Regions from separate parts of the Bacillus sp. JZ39 genome, predicted to be linked through region 2. Evidence: predicted binding sites of a transcription regulator. Region 2 holds the regulator's gene; each other region holds the start of a gene.
The links. Region 2 encodes Rex, which represses fermentation and respiration genes when NADH is low (regulators of the CRP and FNR family bind a similar motif). Its sites were predicted from a motif close to TTGTGAAATATTTCACAA; they were not measured.
Positions count from the first base shown of each region.

Region 1: M1D65_RS18990 (formate/nitrite transporter family protein) is a predicted target of Rex. The motif match lies at 2,622-2,639, and genes of this name have one in related genera.
Region 3: M1D65_RS18560 (nitrate reductase subunit alpha) is a predicted target of Rex. The motif match lies at 2,514-2,531, and genes of this name have one in related genera.

Region 1 covers NZ_CP096389.1:3,701,114-3,705,651, reverse strand. Annotated here, with positions in the region: gene vpr (serine protease Vpr) at 1-63, opposite strand, end outside; gene M1D65_RS19000 (hypothetical protein) at 593-895, shown strand; gene sacT (sac operon transcriptional antiterminator SacT) at 935-1,765, shown strand; gene M1D65_RS18990 (formate/nitrite transporter family protein) at 1,804-2,574, opposite strand; gene scrA (PTS system sucrose transporter subunit IIBC) at 2,876-4,261, shown strand; gene sacA (sucrose-6-phosphate hydrolase) at 4,258-4,538, shown strand, end outside.
Region 2 covers NZ_CP096389.1:620,442-624,979, forward strand. Annotated here, with positions in the region: gene M1D65_RS03235 (ABC-F family ATP-binding cassette domain-containing protein) at 1-1,104, opposite strand, end outside; gene moaC (cyclic pyranopterin monophosphate synthase MoaC) at 1,230-1,742, shown strand; gene M1D65_RS03245 (redox-sensing transcriptional repressor Rex) at 1,739-2,386, shown strand; gene tatAY (sec-independent protein translocase protein TatAY) at 2,408-2,581, shown strand; gene tatC (twin-arginine translocase subunit TatC) at 2,588-3,352, shown strand; gene M1D65_RS03260 (YdiK family protein) at 3,390-3,581, opposite strand; gene M1D65_RS03265 (CPBP family intramembrane glutamic endopeptidase) at 3,578-4,312, opposite strand.
Region 3 covers NZ_CP096389.1:3,620,333-3,624,870, forward strand. Annotated here, with positions in the region: gene M1D65_RS18560 (nitrate reductase subunit alpha) at 1-2,449, opposite strand, end outside; gene arfM (Crp/Fnr family transcriptional regulator ArfM) at 2,644-3,120, opposite strand; gene M1D65_RS18570 (YwiC-like family protein) at 3,264-3,983, shown strand; gene fnr (fumarate/nitrate reduction transcriptional regulator Fnr) at 4,015-4,538, opposite strand, start outside.

The DNA of each region.
Region 1 (4,538 bases), 930 kb from region 2:
TGTGGATAACGCAAAAAATAAGACGAAACTGACAAGCAGAAAGCGAATGATCCCCTTTTTCAATGTGTTTCCCCCTTTGTATTTAGAAAAAATGTGAAAGATCTAGTATATATTTCTTGAAAATTCAAAAAAATCCTTGTGTCATTTGGACCATTTATTGGATTTTGTTTGTGTATAACGAAGGAGTTATACACAGAACCCTGTGTATAAGTGAATAAACCTGTGTATATATATAGTTAGGAATATACGTTCGTATACAAAATATAGATAGAGTTTGTGGACATGTGGATATCTCTTGTGATTAAGTTGTTCTTATCTTTGGGATAACTTGTGTATAAAGTTTTCAAAGCGGTTCTCCAATTTTCATTTCAATTCTTTCAGCTTTCAACAAAACTTCTAAAAACTAGTTGGTTTTTTCACTCATATTGTGACAAAGAATTCTCTTTCCACGGTCTATCATAGAGTCATGAGTTTTGCTAGAGCCGCTAGTTTGCGAGAAAAGAAATCGGCCGTCTTTTCTTGCGGGCTGCGGCTGAGAAAACGGGCTGCTAAAAAGGCTGCCTGCCAAAAAGAAGCGGAGGGATGTTTTTCTATGAAACGTTTGCTTGTATCTTTACGGGTGTGGATGGTCTTTTTGATGAACTGGGTGACGCCGGACAGAAAAACTGCGGCTGCCGCGGTCTATTCGGCTCAGCGTACATACCAAAGAAAGGCGGCTGTGCAGGCCGCAGGACTCGTTTCGTTTTATGAGTGGCGGATGGCTGTGAATGAGGAAGAAAAGCAGAAAGCGAAAGCCGCCGCGCTTTATAAAAGAAGATGTTTGCAAGCCTTCAAGGAATCGCCAAAGCAGGAGAGAGCGGGCCCGCATCTTTACATGGCGGTCAAAAGGAGGTAAAATCCCAGTCAAAAGCAAATTGGCGGGAGAGATAACCTCTTGAAAATCTATAAAGTATTAAACAACAATGCGGCTTTAATAAAAGAGGATGATCAGGAAAAAATCGTGATGGGACCGGGAATCGCTTTTCAAAAAAAGAAAAATGATCTCATCCCTATGAATAAAGTGGAAAAGATCTTTGTCGTGCGCGACGAGAATGAAAAGTTCAAACAAATCCTGCAAACACTGCCGGAGGAGCATATAGAAATAGCTGAGGATATCATCAGCTATGCGGAAGGAGAGCTCGCGGCGCCGCTGAGCGATCACATTCATATCGCGCTTTCCGACCATTTGTCCTTTGCGATCGAAAGGATTCAAAATGGGCTGCTTGTGCAGAATAAATTGCTGCATGAGATAAAGGCGCTCTATAAAAAAGAATATGAGATCGGCCTGTGGGCGATCGGACATGTAAAAGAGACATTGGGCGTGTCTCTGCCTGAAGATGAAGCGGGTTATATTGCCCTTCACATCCATACGGCGAAGATGGATGCGGAGAGCATGTATTCAGCGCTGAAGCATACGACCATGATCAAAGAAATGATAGAGAAAATAGAACAATACTTTAATCGAAAGGTGGATGAAAACAGCATTTCCTATCAACGCCTTGTCACGCATTTGCGATACGCGGTCAGCCGGTTGGAATCAAATGAAGCGCTCCATCGTATGGACGAGGAGATGCTTTATTTCATCCAAAAAAAGTATTCATTCGCCTATCAATGTGCGCTGGAGCTGGCGGAGTTTTTGAAAAATGAATATCAATTACATTTGCCGGAATCCGAGGCCGGCTATATCACGCTGCATGTCCAGCGTCTTCAAGATCTCTCGGAATAACCGCTTTGACTTGCAGGGAGTGATCTCTGGAAGTTTTTTTATTGATCAGGATTCAGTGTGTAGTACATCCAGCCCATCATAACTATTCCCGCGGTCAGATTGCCGAGCGTAACGGGGATTAAGTTTCTGACTGCTCCCATCAGTGTCACTGTATCAGGGTGCTCAATCAAAAGCGAGATGGCGAATGTGCACATATTGGCAATGCTGTGTTCAAAGCCGGAAATAAAGAAGCAGAAAACGAAAAGCATCATGGCAAACAGCTTTGCTCCTTCCCCTTTGAGAGACATTGGAATGAAAAAGGCGAGGCACACAAGCCAATTGCACAGCAATCCTCTGAAAAACAGTTCGGAAGCCGGCGGCTCCATTTTGTGCTCCGCCAGATGAATCAAAAAGGAATGTACAGAAGACTCCTCAAATAGTCCTGTCGCGCTGATCAGGATGGCAAACAGAATGGCGCCGATTAGATTGCCGGCATAGCTTGACATCCACAAGTACAGGGTGTCGCGCCAACGGATTTTTTTTCGGAGCGCGGTATAGGTGAAATAAAAGGTGTTGCCGGTAAATAAATCCCCGCCTCCGTAAGCAATCAGCACAATAGCAGCCCCGAAAGTGACAGCGGCTGCCGGAAAGGCAAACGGAGAATCAGCCATAAAGAAATAGCTGCCTGTTTTGCTTGCGGCTGTAATGCCAAAACCAATAAACATACTGGCCAAAATGGACCGAAGCACATAACGGATTTTGCTTGAAGCGAATATGTTTTGTTTTTTCAAAGCATACTGTTCAACCTTTTGTAATGCTTGAGTTTCCATTGTCTTTTCCTGCTTTCTTTCATGATTGAGCATAGTATAGCACGATATTGTGAAGTGTTTCACAATTAATTTTTACGAATTTTTGTCTACATGTTATATCAAACTATTTAACTAAAAAAATAGTTGACGAAAACGCTGTCATGATTTATGATGAAAGCGTATTCTTAATCTGAATAAGCGGGATTGTGACTGGTAAAGCAGGCAAGACCTAAAATTTGCGTAAATGAAAAAGGATCGCTGTGTCCTTTATTCGTTGGCGAATTTTAGGTCTTTTTTGTTTAAATAAAAGGGGGAGAAATAGATGGATTACAAAGAGACTGCAAAACGCCTCATTGAGCTTCTCGGAGGGAAAGAAAATATTATCAGCGCGGCTCATTGTGCAACAAGACTGCGTTTAGTGATGAAAGATGAATCAAAGATAGATCAAGCACAAGTAGAAGAGCTTGATGGCGTTAAAGGGGCTTTCAGCAGCTCTGGCCAGTACCAGATCATTTTCGGAACAGGCCTTGTGAATAAAGTATTCGATGCCTTTTCTAAAGAAGCTGATATCGAGCGTGAAGAACACGTCAATCATCAGGATGCGGCAAAAGAAAAGCTGAATCCCGCTGCGAGATTTGCGAAAACGCTTTCTAATATTTTTGTCCCAATTATCCCGGCTATTGTGGCCAGCGGCCTGTTAATGGGATTGCTGGGTATGATCAATGCGTTTCATTGGATGAGCAAGGATTCTGCAGTTTTTCAGCTGCTTGATATGTTTTCAAGTGCAGCATTCATTTTCTTGCCGATTCTAATCGGAGTAAGCGCTTCAAAAGAATTTGGCAGCAACCCGTACTTGGGAGCGGTCATTGGGGGAATCATGATTCATCCAAACCTTTTGAATCCATGGGGTTTGGCTGAAGCGACACCTGATTATATGCATCTTTTCGGATTTGATATCGCGCTTCTAGGCTATCAGGGAACTGTCATCCCTGTTCTGCTAGCGGTTTATGTAATGAGCAAGGTAGAGAAATGGACAAGAAAAGTGGTTCCGCATGCGGTAGACTTGCTTGTTACACCTTTTGTTACTGTAATTGTCACCGGGTTTGTTGCTTTTATCGCGATTGGCCCTCTGGGAAGAGCGCTTGGCTCCGGGATTACGGTTGCTTTAACTTATGTGTATGACCATGCCGGTTTTGTGGCAGGTTTGATTTTCGGGGGCACGTATTCACTCATCGTGCTGACAGGTGTTCATCACAGCTTCCATGCGATTGAGGCTGGGCTTATTGCAGATATAGGCAAAAACTACTTACTGCCGATCTGGTCAATGGCGAATGTCGCACAGGGCGGGGCAGGTCTTGCCGTCTTCTTTATGGCGAAAAAGGCGAAGACAAAAGAAATCGCGCTTCCGGCAGCATTTTCCGCTTTTCTCGGCATTACTGAGCCCGTCATATTCGGAGTCAATCTTCGCTACCGAAAACCGTTTATCGCTGCGATGATCGGAGGCGCATTGGGTGGGGCATATGTCGTCTTTACACATGTAGCTGCGAACGCTTACGGGTTAACGGGAATTCCGATGATCGCCATTGCGGCTCCGTTTGGCGTCAGCAACTTGATTCACTATCTGATTGGCATGGCGATTGCGGCAGTGTCAGCGTTCATTGCAGCATTTGTCATGAAGATTAATGAGGATGAGGAGAGGAAAAAATGACAGCACATGACCAGGAGCTTCGTCGCCGGGCTTATGAAGAAGTGGAGAAAAAAGAGCCCATCGCTAACAGCGATCCGCACCGCCAGCATTTTCACATCATGCCGCCGGTTGGGCTGCTGAATGACCCGAATGGCGTGATTTATTGGAAGGGCAGCTATCATGTATTCTTTCAGTGGCAGCCGTTTCAGACGGGGCACGGCGCAAAATTTTGGGGGCATTATACGACACAGGATGTTGTGAATTGGAAGCGGGAAGAGATTGCGCTGGCTCCGAGTGA
Region 2 (4,538 bases):
TGTCGATTTACCTATTCCGTTAGGGCCGACAAGCGCAGCGCTTTCTCCTCTTGTGAGCATGAATGACACTTCTGTTAAAAGCGGCGGCTGGTTTTCATAGCTGATTGTGAGATCCTGAACACGAAGGACTTCATTTCCGCTCTGTTTTGTAATATCAAAATGAAAGTTTGCGGATTTTTCATCGCCAAGCGGTTTTGACATGACATCCATTCGCTCAAGCTGCTTTCTGCGGCTTTGCGCCCTTTTGGTGGTAGAGGCTCTCGCCAGATTTCGATCTACGAAGTCCTGCAGCTTTGCAATCTCGTCCTGCTGCTTTTCATACATTTTCAGATCTTTTTCATACTGCGCCGCTTTTTGGTCGAGATAAGCGCTGTAGTTGCCGTGATACTTTTTGCTTTCTGCTCTTGATACCTCGTATACCTGGTTTACTACTTTGTCCAAAAAGTAGCGGTCATGCGAAACGATGAGAATGGCGCCTGAATAGCCTTGCAAATAATGTTCAAGCCAGGTAAGCGTATCAATATCCAGATGGTTTGTCGGCTCATCGAGAATGAGCAAATCAGGCTGTGTTAACAGAAGCTTACCTAAAGCCAGTCTTGTTTTCTGGCCTCCGCTGAGGCTTTGAACCTGTGTAGAATCGTCAAAATGGCTGAAGCCGAGACCATGCAGCACAGATCTAACATCCGCTTCATATTGATAGCCGCCTTTATCTTTGAATTCCTGCTGAAGGCGGTCGTAGGTTTTCATGATGCTTTCTAATTCACCCGGGGCAGCTGCCGCCATTTTTTCTTCCATAGCCCGCATTTCCTTTTCCATTGCTTTTAAGTGGTCAAAAACAGTCAGCAGCTCTTCTTTTATGGTAAGCTTAGAATCCAAGCCAGTATGCTGGGCGAGATATCCCATTGTAATATCTTTCGGTTTAATAATTTCGCCCTTCTCATACGAAAGCTGGCCTGCGATAATTTTAAGGAGCGTGGATTTTCCGGCGCCATTTCTTCCTACAATGGCGATGCGATCACGATTTCTGACTTCCAGCTTTATATTGTTTAAAATAGTATCAGCACCAAACGATTTGGACAGCTGATTAATTTGTAAGATCATCATATTATTTCACCTCTGCTATAATAAGTTAAGTGTAGCTTATGAACCAGAAGTCAGCAAACAATACATTGGCCATATAAGACATAGAGAAGAAAATAGTGTATGATCTGTTTAAGGAGCGTTTTAATATGAATGGATTTTCTCATTTTAATGAACAGGGCAGAGCCCAGATGGTGGATATTAGCGAAAAATCTTCGACTGTCCGTACTGCGGCGGCTGTTTCAAGCGTACACATGAAGAATGAGGTGTACGAGAAAATACAGAGTCACGATATCGGCAAAGGAGATGTACTGGCTGTCGCACAGGTGGCAGGCATTATGGCCGCAAAGCAAACGTCGAATATCATTCCGATGTGCCATCCGCTTTCATTGAGCGGGGTAGATATATCGTTTGACTGGAAAATAAAAGAAGCAGAAGTTATACTTCATATAAAAGCACAGGTCAAAACGAAAGGGAGTACAGGTGTGGAAATGGAAGCGCTCACTTCTGCATCGGTGTGCGCTCTTACCGTTTACGATATGTGCAAGGCCCTTGATAAGGGGATGGTCATCGGCACTACTTTCTTGCTGGAGAAGACAGGCGGGAAAAACGGTGACTTTAAAAGAGAACTATCCGAGTATAATTTGGAGGACCAAAAATGAATAAGGATCAATCAAAAATTCCGCAGGCGACGGCGAAACGGCTGCCGCTTTACTATCGCTTTTTAAAGAATCTGCATGCGTCAGGAAAACAGCGTGTATCATCCGCTGAACTCAGTGATGCCGTAAAGGTTGATTCTGCCACGATTCGGAGGGATTTTTCCTATTTTGGAGCTCTTGGCAAAAAAGGATACGGATATAATGTGGATTATTTGCTGTCTTTTTTCCGAAAAACGCTTGATCAGGATGAGATGACAGACGTCATCTTGATTGGTGTCGGGAACTTGGGAACGGCATTTCTTCACTATAATTTCACAAAAAACAATAACACAAAAATTTCTATGGCTTTTGATATAAATGAGAGTAAAATAGGAACTGAGGTAGGCGGCGTGCCCGTCTATAACCTTGATGACCTTGAACAACACGTAAAAGATGAATCAGTTGCCATTCTTACAGTGCCAGCAGTTGCCGCCCAATCCATTACAGACAGATTGGTCGCATTAGGAATCAAGGGAATCCTTAATTTTACGCCGGCCCGTTTGAATGTGCCGGAACACATTCGAATTCATCATATAGATTTAGCAGTTGAGCTTCAGTCACTGGTTTATTTTTTGAAGCATTATTCAGTTTTAGAGGAAATCGAATAGAGGGAAAGGAGGAGCCCAAATATGCCGATCGGTCCTGGAAGCCTTGCTGTTATCGCAATCGTTGCTCTGATTATCTTCGGTCCCAAAAAGCTGCCTGAATTGGGGAAAGCAGCGGGAGACACACTTCGTGAATTCAAAAACGCTACTAAAGGATTAACGAGTGATGAAGAGGAAAAAAAGAAAGAAGATCAGTAAGTTAGGATGACACGAATGAAAGTGAATCAAATGTCGCTGCTGGAGCATATTGCTGAGCTTCGAAAACGGTTGCTGATTGTAGCGCTGGCGTTTGTCGTTTTCTTTATTGCTGGATTTTTTTTAGCAAAGCCGATTATTGTGTACCTGCAAGAAACAGATGAAGCGAAGCAGCTTACGCTTAACGCGTTCAACCTGACAGACCCGCTTTATGTGTTTATGCAATTTGCATTTATCATCGGCATAGTCTTGACCTCGCCGGTTATTCTTTATCAGCTTTGGGCTTTTGTGAGCCCGGGCCTCTATGAGAAAGAGCGCAAAGTAACGCTCAGCTACATTCCGATCTCTATTTTGCTGTTTTTAGCGGGCTTATCTTTTTCATATTATATTTTATTTCCTTTTGTTGTTGATTTTATGAAGCGAATTTCTCAGGACTTGAATGTCAATCAGGTGATCGGAATTAATGAATATTTTCATTTTCTTCTGCAGCTGACGATTCCGTTTGGACTGCTGTTCCAAATGCCGGTCATCCTCATGTTTTTGACCAGGCTCGGAATTGTGACACCGATGTTTTTGGCGAAAATCAGAAAGTATGCGTATTTTACGCTGCTGGTGATCGCAGCCTTGATTACACCGCCTGAGCTTCTGTCCCATATGATGGTTACAGTCCCGCTTTTGATTTTATATGAAATCAGTATTCTGATATCGAAGGCCGCCTATCGGAAAGCGCAGAAAAGCAGTGCAGCCGATCAGGACGTGTCTTCGGGGCAATAATAAAAAATCCATTTCTCATGCGAGAAATGGATTTTCTTTATTTCTGATTCTTTTTGATTTTAAATGAAAAGGCGAACATCTTAAAAGAAATGCTGATGTTGTAAGCGGCGAACACCATCAGCAGGATGGAGTAAAATGACCACATGCTGCCTGGCGAGCTTGCGGCAAGATAAGTAAAGATGCATCCTACGGCAAAGTAGATCATTCCCCAAACTACCGGGTTTCTCATAAAAATAATCCTCCAATAATCAATTGCATTTGTGTGCTCTGCTGTTCAAGGTAATTCCGAACAGGCTCAAGCTGCATGATGACGACGAATGTATTCATCATTAAATGGGCGAAAATCGGCACCCATATCCGTTTTGTTCTCGCATATAAAAATGCAAAGGTAAAGCCCATTGCTGTATATAGAAGAAGATGCTTCAAATCAGCGTGAACAATACCGAAAATAACCGAGCTGATCAGACCTGCGAAAAAGAAATTCGTTTTTTCGTACAGCGCGCCGAAAATGATTTTTCTGAAGATGATTTCTTCTAATATAGGCCCGACGATGGAAGAAACGATAATCATGAGCGGGACTGCCTGAATGACATCCAGAATCGCTTGTGTATTTTCTGATTCTCTTCCGATCCCAAATACATAATATTCAATAGAGCCTGCTATTCCTTGAGAGAAAAGGGCAATGAAAAAACCGGCTATCGCCCAAAGGATAGAAAGTCCGATTGAGTCCTTCTGTCCGTTTCGCAGCGTTTCTTTCGGAACGGTTCTCAGAATCAGCAGAACAACAACGAGACAGGCGATAAAGCTGATGACGGACCATAATCCTTGTGCATGCAGCATATTTTCATTTGTAGGCTGTCCTCCGGCATAACCGAATTTAAATAACAAGGGAATCGCGATTAATGCGGAAAACTGCATGATGATATATGTCAAAATAATAAACCAATACTGTTTTCTCAAATGGTATGTACTCCTTTGTTAAGTGGGTTTCGTTCATCTACAGCTATTGTAACATAATCGGTACGGGGGTGAAAAAGCTAACGGAAAAGGGAGCGGAAAAGAATGATGTAAGCGTGAAAAATTTTTTATCTTATCACTTGAAATTGGAAGGGAGATTCTTTATTATAAGAATTGTGTTAGCACTCTTTAGTGCTGAGTGCTAAAATTACATATTCATACTATTGAG
Region 3 (4,538 bases), 1.0 Mb from region 2:
TATCCCAGTCTGACTTCGATTCCCACGGAGCCGAGATCGCAGGAGCAAATGGATGAATGAACGGATGCATATCTGTGCTGCTGAGATCGTGTTTTTCATACCATGTCGCCGCCGGCAGCACGATATCGGAATACAGCGCCGTACCGGCCATTCGGAAGTCAAGATTGATTAACAAGTCGAGCTTTCCTTCCGGCGCCTGCTCCCGCCATTTGATTTCTTCAGGGCGGATGCTGTCGCTATCGTCATTCATCAAGCCGTTTGTCGTCCCAAGCAAATGCTTGAGAAAATATTCATGCCCTTTTCCTGAGCTTGAGATCAGATTTGCCCGCCATACGAAGAGATTTCTTGGAAAATTCACTTCATTATCAGGATCTTCAATCGCGAATTTCAGTTTTTTCTCTTGGAGCTGTGAGGCCACGTACGCACCAACGTCTTCAGGTGTTTCTGCCCCTGCTTTTTCAGCTTCTTTATACAGATCGATGCCATTTTGATTGAAAGTCGGGTAAGACGGAAGCCACCCCAGCCGCGCGGCCAGCACATTGTAATCAGCGTGGTGCTTGTAGCGGGATGACGCAGCAATCGGTGATGCCAAATCACTGATCGGCTGGTCCTCATAACGCCACTGATCTGTCGCAAAGTAGAAAAATGAGGTGCCGTTTTGCAGCTTGGGCACGCCCTCCCAGTCCTTTGCAGTTGCAATCGTCTGCCACCCTTCAGCAGGTCGGAGCTTTTCCTGCCCCACGTAATGGGCCCAGCCTCCGCCGTTTACGCCTTGGGCGCCTACAAGTAAAACAAGATTTAACACCGCTCGGTAGATCGTGTCGGAGTTGAACCAGTGGTTAATGCCGGCCCCTACGATAATCATGGACCGGCCGTCTGTATCGATCGCATTTTGAGCAAACTCTCTGGCAATCTTAACGACAGCTTCTTTTTTGATTCCTGTCATTTGTTCCTGCCAGGCAGGCGTAAACGGCTCAGGATCATCATAGGAGACAGCCAATCGTTCGCCGATACCCCGGTTCACGCCGTAGTTAGCCAGTATCAAGTCAAACACGGTCGTGATGTACGTTTCTTCACCGTTCAGGTTCATTTTTTTAATAGGAAGATCCCGCTCGAGCACTTTGTTTCCGTCATTTGAAAAATACGGGATGCGCACCGTGCCGATTTCGTCCTCTATTCCCAGCACAGAGAGACGGGGTTCAATCGGTTCCCCGGTTTCTTCATCAATCATGTGCAGGTTCCATTTCTGCTGCCCGTCCCAGCGCGAGCCCATTGTCCCTTGGGGTATGGCAAATGAACTTGTTTGTTCATCCCAAACCGCAGGCTTCCACTGATCATGCTTTGTCTGCCGCCCGATGTCCTTCGCATGCAGAAACCGTCCCGCTGTGTATACGCCATTTTCTTTTGACAGGGTGACGAGAAATGGAAAATCAGTGTATTGCTTCGCGTACTCAATAAAACGTTCAGTTTCTTGGTTCACGTAAAATTCCTGCAGAATGACATGACCCATCGCCATCGCAAGTGCCCCGTCAGTCCCTTGGCGAATACTCAGCCAGTCATCCGCGAACTTTGAGGATTCCGCAAAATCCGGACTGATCGAAATGACCTTAGCGCCTTTATAGCGGGCCTCCGCCAAAAAATGCGCGTCAGGCGTTCTCGTTAACGGAACGTTGGAGCCCCATGTGAGGATATAGCCGGAATTGTACCAATCACTGCTTTCCGGAACGTCCGTCTGGTCACCCCAAATTTGCGGGGATGCTGGAGGAAGATCCGCATACCAGTCATAAAAACTGAGCATAGGGCCTCCGATTAACGACATAAACCGGGAGCCTGATGCATGGCTGATCATGGACATGGCCGGAATCGGAGAAAAACCGACGTTTCGGTCAGGCCCGTATTTCATCACTGTATACAGCAGAGAGGCTGAAATCAGCTTCAGCACCTCCGGCCACTCAGCGCGCACAAACCCGCCTTTCCCTCTCGCCTGTTTATAGGACTTCGCTTTTTCAGGGTTTTCGACGATCGATTTCCAGGCTTCCAATGGATTTTGATGTTCTTGCAGTGCCTCCCGCCATAAATTAATCAGTACACCGCGCACGTATGGATATTTCACACGCAGCGGGCTGTAGATATACCATGAAAAACTGGCCCCCCGCGGGCAGCCTCTCGGTTCAAAATCAGGCATATCCGGGCCTGTTGATGGATAATTCAAATTTTGCCCTTCCCACGTAACAATTCCATTTTTGACATAAATATTCCAGCTGCAAGACCCTGTACAGTTAACGCCGTGGGTGGAGCGAACGACTTTGTCGTACTGCCATCTGTTTCTGTATACATTCTCCCAATCGCGATCTTCGCGGGTGGTTTGGCTATGTTTATTTGAATGGTGTTCGATAGGAGAGAAATAATTCAATCTCCTAAACAACGGACTCCTTTTCTTTTTCTTCATGAGAGTTCACTCCTTCCGAGTCAGGTGATGCTAAGTTCACTATAAACAGAGACAGCGTGTTTCCTTGTGAACTATGTCACACACTCTGCTTTTTTCACAAAATGTTCACACAAAGGAGAAGGAAGGCTGCGTTCAGGCAGGACGCTTGGGTCATTAGCCGCCTTTCATTCAAAGATCAAAAAAACCGGCTCTATTTAAGAACCGGGCTCAGCGTTTTCATCCTGTGATGTATGCAGATACCGCAAAAATAATTGATAGGAACAAAAAACATTTTGCTGAAGCATAGCCAAAAAGTTCATTTGCAGCTGCGGATGGTAAGACATCATTTTCTTAAATATGTAATATGGGATATTGAGAATCAGAATGTCTGAAGTGGCATTGACTGAGATAAAGGGCGATAAATAAAGCCCGCCTTTTTCATCAATCGGAAACACATCGCCTTTTTCCCACAGCGCAACGGTTTTCGACCCTTCAGGGAGCCTGCTGTCCACGAAACGGACACTGCCTTTTAATACAATATAGACAGATTGAGAATGAAGAAAAGATGGAGACTGATCACATGAGCCGCGGATAAACGTGCCGTTTTTCAGCAAGGTTTCGACAATGGATAGAGGCACTTCATTAAACATAGGAAGTTGTTTCAGAAATAATAAATAGTCACACTGATTCATAGGAAAACCTCCTGTGCTAAGGATAGCTTTAGTGTAGCTCGACTGAGCCTGTACAGCAGTGATGTATTTCACAGCCTGTATGATGAATGTCACTTATCAGGAGGGTGACTGCATTTATAATGAAAGAAAAAAGGAGGATTTCGATGAAGGCGCTGATTCCGAAGCAGCACGGCGCGTGGGCGATGCTGCTGATCCCATTTTTACTCGGCATGGCCAAGGGAGGCCCCGTTATTTGGCATATTCCGCTCTTCCTAGGCTGGCTTTTCCTATACTTAGCGGTTTATCCCTTTACGCTTGCCTTAAAAAAGAAACAAAGCAAACCATATCAAAAGTGGATGTGTTATTACGGTTTTCCCGCCTGCTGCTTTTTGATGATCTCGGTCTTTCATAAGCCGCCTCTCATCTGGGTGGGCGTTTCTTTACTGCCGCTGTTTCTCATACATATGTATTTTGCCCGCCGAAAAAACGAACGAGCCCTATTGAATGATGTTGCAGGTGTCTTGTTCTTTTGTTCGGGCGGGTTTGCGAGCTGCTGGCTGGGGATGGGAACCCTCGACGGCTGGGCTTGGTTTATTTTCTTGCAGTCTGCTTTATTTTTTATCGGGAGTTCCTTTTATGTGAAATCGGTGATTCGTGAAAGAAAAAACAGGACACTTGCATACTGGTCATGGGGATATCACCTGCTGCTCCCCTTTTTATCCGCTCTTTTCGGAGCAGGATGGGCGTTTCTCGCTTTTATCCCGAGCAGCTTGCGGGCATGGTTTTTTCATGGAAGAGATTGGCCCGTAAAAACGATTGGCATTCTGGAAATCGTGAATGCCTGCTTCTTTTTTGCCGTCATGTGCCTCTTTATGACAAGGTAAAAAAACAAGGACACCGCTGTCCTTGTTTTTTTCAGTCAATATTGCAAATCTCCAGCGGGCAATTTTCACACTCAATCTCACATCGTAAATAGTCCCGCTTGTGTAAAATAATTTTTCCGGATTCGTCTATCGAAATAACCCCTTTTTTGCGGAGATCTCCCAGCATACGGTTGATGCTTTCCCGTGCAGCCGCACAAAACTTTGCCAAATCCTGATTTGTCAGGACAATGTTAATCAGAATGCCGTCGCTTCGCTCCACTCCGTAGCTGTTTGATAAGCGGATAAGGGTAGAATAGAGCGCCCCCTTTTTGCCATGAAGAAGCAGATCCCTGATTTTGGACTGAATCTTCCGGAGGTGCGTGCTCATCCATTTCATGAACTCAAATGTCAAAGCGCCGTTTTGGATTAATTCTTTTTCCAGCTTATTTTTATTAATGACGAGCACCTCGCCATCCTCTAGCACTTTTGCACTGAGCATATACCTTGGTTCTTCAGTGAAAAGTGTTAATTCTCCGACGATATCATGCTTTTGGCAGATTCTAAGCGTCAGGTCTT